4 regions of the Photobacterium sp. TY1-4 genome follow, and region 1 is predicted to be linked to each of the others. Evidence: predicted binding sites of a transcription regulator. Region 1 holds the regulator's gene; each other region holds the start of a gene.
What was found. The regulator PurR, encoded in region 1, represses purine synthesis genes. The targets are predictions, from matches to a motif close to TNANGNAAACGTTTNCNTNA.
Positions count from the first base shown of each region.

Region 1 (3,394 bases):
AATGTATCCTGATGCTTGATGAACCGACTTCTGCCCTGGATCTCGCGCATCAGCACCGGACCTTACAAGTGGCCCGGGAGCTGGCCCGGGCCGGTGCGGCTGTGATTGTGGTGATCCATGATCTCAATCTGGCCGCCCAATATGCCGATCGGTTAGTGATCATCAATCAAGGCAAAGTGCAGGCTGATGGCACGCCATGGCAGGCGTTAACCCCCGACATCATCCAGCAGGTCTATGGCTGGCCGGTCCACGTCAGCAAACATCCGACCCAGGATTTCCCGGTCGTATTGCCCGCAGGATAAGGAAACCTGCCTAACCTGCACCATCCCCAGCACGATTCTCCCGGTTTTCCTCCGGGAGAAGCGATGGCCGACATAAAGAACACCACCAGATATGCATCCAATTTGAGAAAATTTGCAGTGAGTTTGTTGATATCTATCAAGAATTACTACCTTGCGATACAGAAACGTTGCACTGTGCGCTACACTCAGTAGAATGTGATCGCAAGCGATTACACAATGCAACGCCTGAAAGGCGAGAAGAACAAGAAAGCCGCTCGGAAGAGAAGCGGCTTTTTGACGTTTTATACGCAGTATGAAACAGCATGATGATCCCTGTGAACGCAGATCATCATGCCAAACTGAACAAGTATCTGGCCTGACTCCAAGAAGCAAACCAGATACTTATTCAGTTTGGTGCACGGCTGTTGAATGCTGTTCAGATCAATGAAGAGAAATGGGCCCAAGCCCGCTTTGAATTATTAGAAGAATAAGTATGGCAACGATTAAAGATGTTGCACGTTTGGCAGGTGTTTCAACCACAACAGTGTCTCACGTGATCAATAAAACCCGGTTTGTTGCAGAAGCAACCCAGAAGAAAGTGCTGGCCGCCGTGGATGAGCTCAACTATGCCCCGAGCGCTGTGGCGCGAAGCCTGAAATGTAACACCACCCGGACCATCGGCATGCTGGTGACCAAATCAACCAACCCGTTCTTTGCCGAAGTTGTACATGGGGTTGAAGAATATTGTTATGGCGAAGGCTACACGCTGATCCTGTGTAACACCGAAGGGAACCTGGAAAAGCAACGTGACTATCTGCGCATGCTGGCTGAAAAGCGGGTCGACGGATTACTGGTGATGTGTTCCGATCTGGACGATAAACTGCTGGCCCTGCTCGAGCGCCAGAAAGATCTGCCGATGGTGGTCATGGACTGGGGTCCGGAGAGCCCGCACACCGACAAAATCCAGGACAATGCGGAATTGGGTGGCTATGTCGCGACCAAATACTTTATTGAACACGGCCACCAGAAAATTGGCTGCCTGACCGGACACAGTGAAAAACTGACCTGCCGTGAGCGCCTCAAAGGCTTCCACAAAGCCATGGCTGAAGCCAATTTGAGCGTCAATCCGGACTGGCTGATTGAAGGCGATTTTGAGTGTGAATCTGCCGTGGCGGCTGCCAAGCAGTTCATCGCCATGGAAGAGCGCCCGACCGCGATTTTCTGCTTTAACGACATTATGGCAATGGCGCTGATCAGTACGTTTGAGCAAGCGGGTCTGCGCGTGCCGGATGATATCTCCATCATCGGTTATGACAATATCGATCTAGCGCCGTACTTCTCACCACCGCTCACCACCATCCACCAGCCGAAACAACGGTTGGGTAAGAAAGCCATTGAAATCCTGATGGCACGGGTGAAAGACAAACAACATGAACGCCGGATCTTTGAAATGGCGCCCGAATTGGTCGTGAGAAAATCAGTCAAGAACCTAAACATCTGATTTCATAAACACTTCAATTTTTCTTTTCAAAAAAACCGATAGCTTGCTATCGGTTTTTTGTTGCAATTTTGACCATCCTCTGACCACAGATTTACATCCCGAATTTATCAAGACCCATAACGTGTTAAATCTGGCCCAATCCCGACCAACTTGTTCAAAATTTAATAAGTTTTAAATTTTTGCTAGCAGGCTTTAGGATCTATTTGTGGGAGCAATATCACATTTTTAAAAATGGGACCAAGTTCAAAAATATCTTCTGAGATATGCTTGTTTATGTCACGAACAAGGCAAACCATTCTAAAGAATGGGACGCAAAGCCTCCGGCCTAAGAGTTACTTATTTATCAATAACTAAGTGGACTTATGGTAGCGGGGTTGCCGATGGATGTAGCAAGAAGTCATGTTCAGAATCCTGACAAATCCCTGACATTGCTTTTCTTCGTAATTTGCTAATCTGAATCCTCGCTCTGTTGTTAGGTGACTCGAGAAATTTTTCACCGAGTAAGAAGCATGGACAAACCAGTACTTAAAGATTCTCTTCGACTGTTTCAATGTTTTGAAAATGTAAAATCACGTTCAATGTTTGGTGGTTTTGGGATTTTCTCAGGCGAAACCATGTTTGCGTTAGTGGTTAACGACAAACTTCACCTGCGTGCCAATGCCGAAAACGAAGAACAATTTAAACAAGCAGGACTCAGCCCATACGTTTACAAAAAGCGTGGATTTCCGGTCGTCACCAAACACTTCGCAATTCCTGAGGAGTGGTGGGATGCGCCAGAGCAAATTATCGAACACGCCAAACAATCTTTTGAGGCTGCTAAACAGGACAAGGAAAAGAAAAGCCAGACCGGCCCGAGCCGTATCAAGGATTTGCCGAACCTACGTTTAGCCAACGAACGAATGCTGAAAAAAGCAGGGATTTGTACCGTCGACGAACTCTACGAAGCCGGTGCATTAAACGCTTATAAAGCTCTGCAGGAAACGCATCAGGAAACGGTCAGTATCGACTTGCTCTGGGCGCTGGAAGGCGCGGTGAGCGGACGTCACTGGTCCGTCATTCCACCGCAGCGTCGTTCCGAGCTGTTGTCAAAACTCAACGGCTGAACCCTTCCCGATTCATTGTGAAAAAGAGGCGGCTTGCGCCTCTTTTTTTATTTCATGCTTCGCTTCCCATCCCTTAACCAAGCCATCCCTGACCTGAACAAGCATTTAAGAAGCAAACTACGCGGTTCAATGTCGGTCGCCACGGGGAGTATTTATATGCCCTGCGCCCTGTCAAATTTGTACCAACCGAAAGACATTTTTCTGTTAAGAAATGACAAAGATTGACACCACTCCCAAAGCTGTTCACAAATTCATCAACAGGGTTTTCATCCCTTGCGACCTCAGTAGAATTGGGGCGTCAACGCAGCCGGAAGGAAGGTATCATGTACAGCTCGCAGCCTTTTCCAGGACAATCCAATCAGATGTTCAAAGACAAGTTTTGCAAATGGCCAAAACTGATGCGCCTGTTAGTCCTGCTGAACTTTCTGCCGACAGCAATCATCGTCTTTGTTGTCCATCAACAACTGGCCCCGTTTTCAATGCTCGATGAAATACTAGCCTTGACCGCT
Region 1 covers NZ_CP099734.1:1,487,563-1,490,956, reverse strand. The annotation lists gene NH461_RS07025 (heme ABC transporter ATP-binding protein) at 1-302, shown strand, start outside; gene purR (HTH-type transcriptional repressor PurR) at 775-1,782, shown strand; cyclic di-GMP riboswitch class I at 2,059-2,164, shown strand; gene NH461_RS07015 (TfoX/Sxy family DNA transformation protein) at 2,292-2,885, shown strand; gene NH461_RS07010 (hypothetical protein) at 3,209-3,394, shown strand, end outside.

Region 2 (3,394 bases), 780 kb from region 1:
AAGACTGTCCCAGGTCGAAAAAGAAGAGCGGGAAGCCCACGAGAAACAAGAAAAGTAACCCGACGTCACCTCGGCAGCTGACAAAAACAAAAACCGGCCTCTCAGAGAGGGCCGGTTTTTTTATCATTCACGGTGCCGCTACGTGGGAGCGGACTAAGGGCGCCAGTAGAACTGGTTCCGCTCGATCCGAGGCTGAGCCAGGGTCGCTGACACATCCACCGCATCCGGGTCGAGAGCCGTGTCCGATTCAACACCGGCGTACAACACCTGCAGCTTCTCTTCCGGAGACATGCCCCCCGGCTCAGTACCCGGCAACGCCGCCGCTGCCCGGCTCAGGCGGGTATCCCGGCCCAGCTCCTGATAAAACGCGTTTTCTGTGCTCAACAGGTTCACGGCAAAGATCACGCTGTCCCCTTGCACACGGCTGGCATTAACCGAAGCGACCGACGTGAGATTGGTCAGCAACCGCTCCAGGGCAAAGAAGTCTTCCGTGGTGCGAATATTGGCCACCTCAATGGCGAAAGCATCACTGGCCGCGCCGCCCAGCGGTACCGCATACTTGGCCGCCAGCGTGTCGGCGACCTGATCCATCATCTGCTTCAGGGCATCTGCCGTACTGCCCGCCGCGCGACCTTCTGCCGGCATGGTTTGCGAATTCGCCAACTGCTCCGGAGTATCGGCAAACAGCTGCCAACCAAGATCGACATTATCAGCCGCAGACTGGCGCATGCGGATCACCAGAATGGCGTCCGGCTGATATCGGGCACTGGCGCCTGCAATCGGCTGCACAAAACCGCCCCACAGATCCGGAATATTAATCGCGGTAACATCTTCAAAGTCGCCAATCGGCACCATCACCGGCACCCCGCGTTGGTCAGCAGCCCGTTTCAGTTGGGCGGTCAGCACACTGCCGGACTGATCCCAGACAATGTCCCGATTGCGATTGGCATCTTTCACCAGCCACACCAACACGCTCGGCCGCTCTTCCCGCCACAGAGTGGCATTCGCCTGGGTCAGCAGATTACGCACTTGCCCCCGGTCAAACGCCAGCGCCAGGGTTTGCTGGCCATCCTGGCTACCATAACCAAACTGGCTGACATACACGCGGCTGTTGGCCATCGCCTTTTGGATCACTTCATTCTCGGTAATGGTACTTTGACCCGACACTTTGACCAGCACCTGCGCCAGCGCAGCTTCCCGCGCTTTCGTTTCAGACGCCCGATCAGTATCCGGCAACACCACTTCCGCCTGATACAGATTGGTCACTGTTGCAGCTTTCAATGGCCAGGCCAGGAAAGCGCACAGGAGTAGAGCAATACGCAGCATTAGAAGACTCATATCATCATTGACTTAATGCCCGATCATAGAATGAACCAGCCAGTATCGGCAACTGCTAGCGTGAGAAAATCCACGCCAGGCGTGCGCTTTCTTCCAACTCCCGTAACCTGAGCCGCCTCAGACGACCGAAACAACCGCACCAATGCATGCAACGAAATACAATCGTTACATTAAAAGGTGACCAAAATTAAACTTTTCAACATCCCTGATGAGCAAGTGGTTTTTTCCTGTCCGGCAAATGGGCAAACGATTACATCCGTGATAGCATTCCGCGATTTTTTTTCAGACAGGGTGGAAACAACAATGATGCAGGTTGTACAGGGCGCTCAAATGCTGTTTGTCGCGTTTGGTGCATTGGTTCTGGTACCACTATTAACCGGGCTGGATCCGAGTGTGGCGCTATTTGGCGCAGGTATTGGTACCCTTCTTTTTCAATTCATCACCAAACGCTCCGTTCCCATCTTTCTCGCTTCCTCTTTTGCGTTTATTGCTCCGATTATGTATGGCGTCCAAACCTGGGGTGTTGCCGGGACCATGAGTGGCCTGATGGCTGCCGGGGTTGTTTACGTGTTGATGAGTGCCGTGATCAAAGTGCGCGGTGTCGCCATTATTCATAAACTGCTGCCACCGGTGGTGGTTGGCCCGGTGATCATGGTGATTGGTCTGGGTCTGGCACCGGTTGCGGTCAATATGGCGCTGGGGAAAACCGGAGACGGTGCCGTACAGCTGATCGATGGTGATGCTGCGCTGTGGATTTCGACGATCTCTCTGCTGGTCACCATTGTGCTGAGCGTCTTCGCCAAAGGCTTCCTGAAGCTGGTCCCGATTGTGGGCGGGATTGTTGCCGGTTACACCACCAGCCTGTTCTTCGGTGTGGTCGACTTTACGCCAGTGGCCCAGGCCAGTTGGCTGTCTTTGCCGAACTTCACGTTCCCGGAATTTAACATCAATGCCATCCTGTTTATGATCCCGGTCGCCATTGCCCCGGCGGTAGAGCACGTCGGCGATATGCTGGCCATCTCCAACGTCACCGGGAAAGACTACCTGAAAAAGCCGGGCCTGCACCGGACCATGGCGGGTGACGGGGTCGCAACCATGGCTGCCTCTTTATTCGGCGCGCCGCCAAATACCACCTATTCAGAAGTCACCGGTGCGGTGATGCTGACCAAAGCTTTCAACCCGGTGATTATGACCTGGGCTGCCGTTACCGCGCTGGTGCTGGCCTTTGTCGGCAAGCTGGGCGCTTCGCTGCAAACCATCCCGGTGCCGGTGATGGGCGGGATCATGATTTTGCTGTTCGGCTCCATTGCCACCGTTGGCCTCAACACCCTGATCAAGAACCAAGTGGATCTGCACAAAGCACGTAATCTGGTGATTGTCGCGGTAACCCTGGTCTTCGGCATCGGCGGCATGGCATTCGGCATCGGTGAATTCAGCCTGCAAGGCGTCAGCCTGTGCGGCATTGTCGCCATTGTGCTGAACCTGGTTCTGCCGGACAATCTGGGCGAGAACCACGTGGTCGACAACGCGCAAATGGAAGAGTCCACGCGCTAAGTCCCAGCCTCTCGCAAACAATAGGCAAGATCCCCCAAAACGCAGAAGCCCCCGCTTCTGCGTTTTTTATGGCCAGCCCATCAGGCCGCGTCGGTTAAGTTAGCCCAGGTCAATCCGTTACTCCCTGATTGACCTGATTGGTTCAAAACAGCCGGGCGCACGGTGAAGATTCAGAGGTTGGAGTCAGAGACATGTCCCGCACCGGATAAGGGTTCGGCAGATCTCAGACAGAAAAAAACCGGGCAGGGCCCGGTTCTTGTGTCACTGATGTTGATGCTTACTTGGTACCGAAGATCTTATCGCCGGCATCGCCCAGACCCGGAACGATGTATCCTTTGTCATTCAGCTTCTGATCGATTGCCGCAGTGTACAGCTCAACATCCGGGTGCGCTTTTTCCAGAGCCTCAACCCCTTCTGGTGCAGCAACCAGAACCAGCACTTTAATGGATTTACAGCCGTGCTCTTTCAGCAGGTCAATTGTGGCGATCATCGAGCCACCGGT
Region 2 covers NZ_CP099734.1:706,394-709,787, reverse strand. The annotation lists gene NH461_RS03480 (DUF2069 domain-containing protein) at 1-58, shown strand, start outside; gene NH461_RS03475 (DUF2066 domain-containing protein) at 154-1,338, opposite strand; gene NH461_RS03470 (uracil-xanthine permease family protein) at 1,642-2,892, shown strand; gene upp (uracil phosphoribosyltransferase) at 3,170-3,394, opposite strand, start outside.
Region 2: NH461_RS03470 (uracil-xanthine permease family protein) is a predicted target of PurR. The motif match lies at 1,577-1,596, and genes of this name have one in related genera.

Region 3 (3,394 bases), 1.3 Mb from region 1:
AGACCCGCGACGTGCTGGATGCCATGCAGGCCGATTCCGGCATTGAGCTGGCCAACCTGCGTGTCGACGGCGGCGCCGTGGCGAACAACTTCCTGATGCAGTTCCAGTCGGACATCCTCAACACCGAGGTTCACCGTCCGGTCGTCACCGAAGTCACCGCGCTGGGTGCCGCTTACCTGGCCGGTCTGGCAGTGGGTTTCTGGGGCAGCATTGACGAGCTGAAAGACAAGGCCAAGCTGGATCGCAGCTTCCACCCTTGCGGCGACGAGCAAAAACGTCAGCGCCGCTACCAGGGCTGGAAGCGTGCCGTCGAGTGCGCTAAAGGCTGGGCACTGAACGAAGACGAGATCTGATCCCGTTTCCCCGTACGATGTCACTTTCAAAGGCCTGCTCCGCAGTAATGCCGATCAGTTAAGCCAAAAATGATCGGTTGAACGATCCTCTGGAGCTGTCAAAATCCGAGTGTATTCAGTGCACTCGGATTTTTTATGGACGTCTCACAAGCCCTCGATATCATTAATAACTGGAAGCCTAACCAAGTAGAAACACTGGCTGACTTGCTTCCTCTCGAACTGATTGATGAAGCCTATTCCCTCACGGATACCGTCACGATGCGCAAGCGAAAGTTGACGCTGGAATCCATGGTCTGGCTATTGGTTGGCATGGCCATTTACAATGACAAGTCAGTGAAAGATCTTGTAAATCAGCTAGATATTGTTGATAGAACCGGGAAGGCTTTTGTTGCTCCAAGTGCATTGACCCAACGTCGAAAGACTCTCGGGGAGCCTGCCATGAGAGCGGTCTTCGAACGTATGACTGCCGCGTGGATGGAAGGCGCCAACTTGCCTCACTGGAACGGCCTCACACTGTTGGGCGTTGATGGCGTGGTCTGGCGGACGCCGGACAGTCCACAAAATAACGAAGTATTCTCCCGGCAAAAAGACACCCAATACCCTCAAGTCCGCATGGTCTGCCAAATGGAGTTAAGCAGCCATTTAATTACAGGCAGTGCTTTCGATGACTATGCTGTCAATGAGATGGTGTTGGCAGAGAAACTCATTGAGACGACCCCAGATCATAGCCTCACCATGTTCGATAAAGGTTTTTACTCTCTGGGCTTGCTGCATCAGTGGCATCAGGCGGGTACTGAACGCCACTGGTTGCTCCCATTAAAGAAAAATACGCAATATGAGATCGTACAATCTTTAGGCCGAAACGACAAACTGGTATCACTGAGAAGTAACCCGAGAGCCCGTAAACTTTGGCCCAATCTACCGGATAAAATCACCGCTCGCTTAGTCACGCGTAAAGTCAAAGGGAAGACATACGAGGTGCTGACTTCAATGGTAGATGCTATGCGCTACCCTGCCGCAGATATCAGCAGTCTCTATGGACATCGCTGGGAAATAGAAATGGGTTACCGAGAGCAAAAGCAGTATATGTTGGGCAACCGTCTGACCCTTCGAAGCCGTCTCCCCGAACTGGTGAAGCAAGAGCTGTGGGGGATTTTACTGACTTACAACCTGATCCGTTATCAGATGGTGGAGCTCTGCTTCACCCTAAAAGGGAACTACTTGCCTTACCAACTGAGTTTCAATGGAACGCTCGCACACATAATGCGCTTACTGGTTGGATTACCGTACTCAACACCGGGAGCTATCCCACGCCAGCTCAAGAGCTTCCACAGCATGGCTGAAAGTTTGATATTAGAGGGACGAAGAGAAAGAACCTTCCCCAGAACAGTCAAGCCTCGCCCCAAAAGATACGCCCAAAAGAAAAATGCCGCTCACCTTAAGTGAACGGCATTACTGCTCCGCAGGCCTTTTTTATCGTCATGCAACCCTGATCCCCCTTCGCGCGGACACGCATCCGGAAATAACGCAAACGTTTCCTTTTCGCTGTGTTAAAATCGCGCCCAGATTTTCAGCCCCAGTTTTCTAGATTCGGAGTCCCCATGAAACGCGATTTAGCAATGGCATTTTCCCGTGTAACCGAAGGCGCCGCTCTGGCCGGCTACAAATGGCTTGGCCGCGGCGATAAAAATGCCGCCGACGGCGCTGCCGTGGAGGTGATGCGCACCCTGCTGAACCAGACCGAGATTGCCGGTGAAATTGTGATCGGTGAAGGTGAAATCGACGAAGCCCCAATGCTCTATATTGGCGAGCAGGTCGGCATCGGCGGTGATGCGGTTGATATTGCCGTTGACCCCATTGAAGGCACCCGCATGACCGCCATGGGCCAGAATAATGCCCTGGCCGTGCTGGCCGCCGGTGAGAAAGGCTCGTTCCTCAAAGCGCCGGATATGTACATGGAAAAACTGGTGGTCGGCCCTGCCGCCAAAGGGGTGATTGATCTCCACCAGCCGCTGGCGGTGAATCTGGAAAAAATTGCCGCCGCCCTTGGCAAGCCTCTCAACGCTCTGACCGTGACCACCCTGGCTAAACCGCGTCACGATGCCGTGATTGCCGAAATGCAGGCCATGGGCGTGCGCGTGTTTGCCTTCCCCGATGGGGATGTGGCGGCTTCGATCCTGACCTGCATGCCGGACAGCGAAGTCGATGTGATGTACTGCATCGGCGGCGCGCCGGAAGGCGTGGTCTCAGCCGCGGCAATCCGCGCCCTGGGCGGCGACATGCAGGGCCGCCTGCTGCCGCGCCACCAGGTCAAGGGGGATAACGCAGAGAACCGCCGCCTGGGCGAGACGGAAATCATCCGTTGCCGCGAGATGGGCATTGAAGCCAACACCGTGCTGCGCATGGAAGACATGGCCCAGAGCGACAACGTGATTTTTGCCGGCACCGGGATCACCAAGGGCGATCTACTCGACGGGATCAACCGCCAGGGCAATATCGCCACCACTGAAACCCTGCTGATCCGCGGCAAGTGCCGCACCATCCGCCGCATCAAATCGACCCACTACTTAGATCGCAAGGACGACGCCATCAAAGGCCACATCCTGTAACGTCTTCAGGCCAGGTCCCACCCGGGGCCTGGCCACCCCCCCCGTACTCCATTCTTTCCCCACCTTGTCGGTTCTGCCGCTATACTTAGCTTTGTAAAGCTGTTGCTTTATTTACTTGGCTGGCTACATAATAAACCGACACAGGAAAATAAAGCTGCTATGAAAACCATTGATAAAATTCTCAACCGGATGAAACGCGACGGCCCGGTCACCGCCAAGATACTGGCGGATGAGCTCAGCCTCACGACCATGGGCGTCCGTCAGCACCTGCAAGGACTGGAAGAAGAAGGTCTGGTCGATTTCCAGGACATCAAGGCCAAAGTCGGCCGTCCGACCCGCCACTGGAACCTGACGGGCAAAGGACACCGGCGTTTTTCCGATCGCCACGGTGAACTGATTATTCAAATGCTTGATTCTGTCGAGGAGATTTTC
Region 3 covers NZ_CP099734.1:209,540-212,933, reverse strand. The annotation lists gene glpK (glycerol kinase GlpK) at 1-353, shown strand, start outside; gene NH461_RS01005 (IS4 family transposase) at 489-1,799, shown strand; gene glpX (class II fructose-bisphosphatase) at 1,955-2,962, shown strand; gene NH461_RS00995 (helix-turn-helix transcriptional regulator) at 3,122-3,394, shown strand, end outside.
Region 3: glpX (class II fructose-bisphosphatase) is a predicted target of PurR. The motif match lies at 1,877-1,896, and genes of this name have one in related genera.

Region 4 (3,394 bases), 390 kb from region 1:
TGGGGATCGTCCAATCCGACTGGCAGTACCATGCCTATCACGGCACCAGTGTGTTTGCTGATAAGGGACCGTTTAAATCACTCCGCACTGTGTTTTCGATTTATACAGAGCCGTTTACCGTCGTGGCACGGACAGATGCGGGGATTAAGACCTTTGCCGATCTGAAAGGCAAGCGCGTGAATATCGGCAACCCGGGCTCCGGGCAACGGGGGACCATGGAGGTGCTGATGACGGCGATGGGCTGGACCACGAAAAGCTTTGCCAAAGTGACGCAACTCAACGCCGCCGAGCAGTCCCGCGCTCTATGTGAGAACAAGGTGGATGCCATCGTGTTCACCGTCGGCCACCCGAACAACACCATCAAGGAAGCCACCACTGCATGCAATAGCGTGATTGTGCCGGTGAGTGGCCCGGCCGTGAACAAGCTGATCGAGGAGAATGCGTTTTATCAGCTCGCCAGTATTCCGGGTGGGATGTATCGAGGGACCCCGCAAGCGGTCAGCACCTTCGGGATCCATGCCACCCTTGTCACCTCAGCCCGCATGAAGAACGAGGTGATCTACCAGGTCGCCAAGTCAGTCTTCGAGCACTTCGATACGTTCCAAAAACTCCACCCGGCATTCTCTGGCCTGGATCCCAAAGACATGATACACAACGGGCTGGCCGCGCCGCTGCATGACGGCGCCAAGAAGTACTTCCAGGAAGCCGCAATCACCAAGTAAACAAAAACTCAGTCTACGGATACCGGGCAAACTGGAGCTCAGCCAACTCGCTCTCTTCCAACTCACTCTCATCCAAAAAAGCAAAGCCCCAGGCCGGAGCAATCCAACCTGGGGCTGATAACAAGCCGTAACCGAGCGGGCTTTAGAAGCGGTAGCGCAGACCCAGCGCGCCTTCCAGCTCCATGTCGACATCCTCGACCACATACAGGGTCGGGCCGACTTCACCGTAGAACTCGAATTTTTCGACCGGCACTTCAAAACCAACCCCTGCGCGGACGCCGAGTTCATTGTCATGATCATGCTTGTGCTTATGGTCGTTATCATCGACGTACTGTGCCCCGGCGAAGGTATAGAAGCTGTTCAACTCGGGATTATTGGTCAGGGAGCCGAGGTTGAAGGTTTTATCCACCGCAACCCCGAAATCATCCACGCCCACGGAAAAGCGTAAATCATTGTGTTTCAACTGTACGCCGCTCATCGGGCTGCCAAAAAAGACACCGGCACTCTGGCCTGCTTGTGCTGACATTGGCACCGACAGCGCCAGTGCAAGACCTAAAACTATTTTTTTCATGGATAAAACTCTGCCATTGCTAAGCCTGGCAACAAGTTAACCTCAAACAGGTGTCTAACTCGACCCCCGGCTGCCAAACATGACACAACTTTGACAATATCTCAGGCCCCAAACAGCGCTTTAAAGCTGTTGCAAAAGGCATTGAAAGCGTGGCGCAGGGCTTCCAATACGTAGCGAACAGCTTCGAAACACGTGGTGACTTGCTTCAAAAACACGTGGTGAATCGCTGCAAAAACTCGTAGCAAGTCACAGCAAAGACATAAAGAGCAGCAACAAAGACGTGGCACAAAATACGCGTGCTCAGGTGCGCTGGTGAAAGCTTTTCCGCAATGCCGGACATTTAAACAACCAACGCGCAAACGTTTGCGCAAATTTGCAAATCCTGTATGATTCCCCGCAATATCAATACTTAGTGTAAGGAAACGTCATGTTAGGTTCAGCTACGCGTCCCGGTGCCACCCGTGTCCTGTTACTAGGATCCGGAGAGCTAGGGAAAGAAGTCGCCATTGAATGTCAGCGCTTAGGTCTGGAAGTCATCGCTGTCGATCGCTACGCCGATGCACCGGCCATGCAGGTCGCTCATCGCCAGCATGTGATTGATATGCTGGACGGCGATGCCCTAAAGGCTGTCATTGCCGAAGAGCAGCCGCACTACGTGGTGCCGGAGATCGAAGCCATTGCGACCGATACTCTGGTTGAACTGGAAGCCGAGGGCGTGAATGTTGTCCCGACCGCCAAAGCCACCCAACTGACGATGAACCGCGAAGGGATCCGCCGCCTGGCTGCAGAAACCCTGAGCATCCCGACCTCCCCTTATGCGTTTGCTGAAACTTACCCTGACTTTGTCCAAGCCATTGAGCAAATCGGCATGCCGTGTGTGGTCAAGCCGATTATGAGCTCCTCCGGGAAAGGGCAAAGCGTAGTCAAAACCCAGGCCGATATCGAATCGGCCTGGCAATATGCGCAGGAAGGCGGACGTGCCGGTGCCGGACGCGTGATTGTCGAAGGCTTTGTCGATTTCGATTATGAAATCACCCTGCTGACCGTCAGCGCTGTCGACGGAATTCACTTCTGCGCCCCGATCGGCCATCGTCAGGAAGACGGGGACTATCGCGAATCCTGGCAGCCACAGCAGATGTCCGACGCGGCATTGAAAGCGGCGCAGCAAGTCGCCGAGAAAGTAGTCCTGTCCCTCGGGGGTTGCGGTTTGTTCGGGGTTGAGCTTTTCGTCCAGGGTGACAACGTCCTGTTCAGTGAAGTCTCCCCTCGCCCACACGATACCGGCCTGGTGACGCTGATCTCGCAAGATCTGTCCGAGTTTGCCCTCCACGTGCGCGCTTTCCTCGGGCTGCCGGTGCATAGCATCCAGCAATTTGGTCCGGCGGCGTCTGCGGTGATCCTGCCCCAAGGCGTTTCCGACAACGTCCGCTTCGACAACCTGACTGCGGCCCTGGCGCGACCTCAGACCCAACTGCGCCTGTTTGCCAAGCCGGAAATCAACGGCCGCCGCCGTCTGGGCGTCGCCCTCTGTCGCCGGGAATCAACCGACAACGCGATTGAGGCCGCCAAAGCCACCGCAGCAGATGTCGAGGTCATTTTCGACTAAGCCTTTCATAGGGCTCCTGCGTGGCGCCCTGGAACGACAAAAGGAGCCCTGAGGCTCCTTTTGTTTTCATGCATCCTTGATGATACACGGATCAGCTTACGGCAACTCAATCAGCCAGACTTCTTCCGCAAAACGCGTCAGGCCTTTCTGGCGGCGCGGATGGCTCTCATCGGCTTCATCCCGCTCCAGATGAGTGATCTGGCAACCACTGAACAGTTGTGCCACTTCTTCCCCGGTGACAGAGAACGGCGGTCCGTCCATCTCGGCTTGCGGGTAATCCAGCGTCACCAGCAGGATGCGACCACCCGATTTGACCATCGACAGCAATTGCTCGGCATACATTTTGCGCATCGAAGGCGGCATCGCAATCAGTGCTGCGCGATCATAAACCACATCCACTGGCTCAATCTTCGTCGCGAAGAAGTCACCGCAATAGATGCTCACCTCATCAAACTCATACAGCGTCTGGCCGTTCCCGAGCGGGATCACAGTCGG
Region 4 covers NZ_CP099734.1:1,874,691-1,878,084, forward strand. The annotation lists gene NH461_RS08875 (TAXI family TRAP transporter solute-binding subunit) at 1-722, shown strand, start outside; gene NH461_RS08880 (hypothetical protein) at 865-1,293, opposite strand; gene purT (formate-dependent phosphoribosylglycinamide formyltransferase) at 1,721-2,899, shown strand; gene NH461_RS08890 (thiopurine S-methyltransferase) at 2,996-3,394, opposite strand, start outside.
Region 4: purT (formate-dependent phosphoribosylglycinamide formyltransferase) is a predicted target of PurR. The motif match lies at 1,645-1,664, and genes of this name have one in related genera.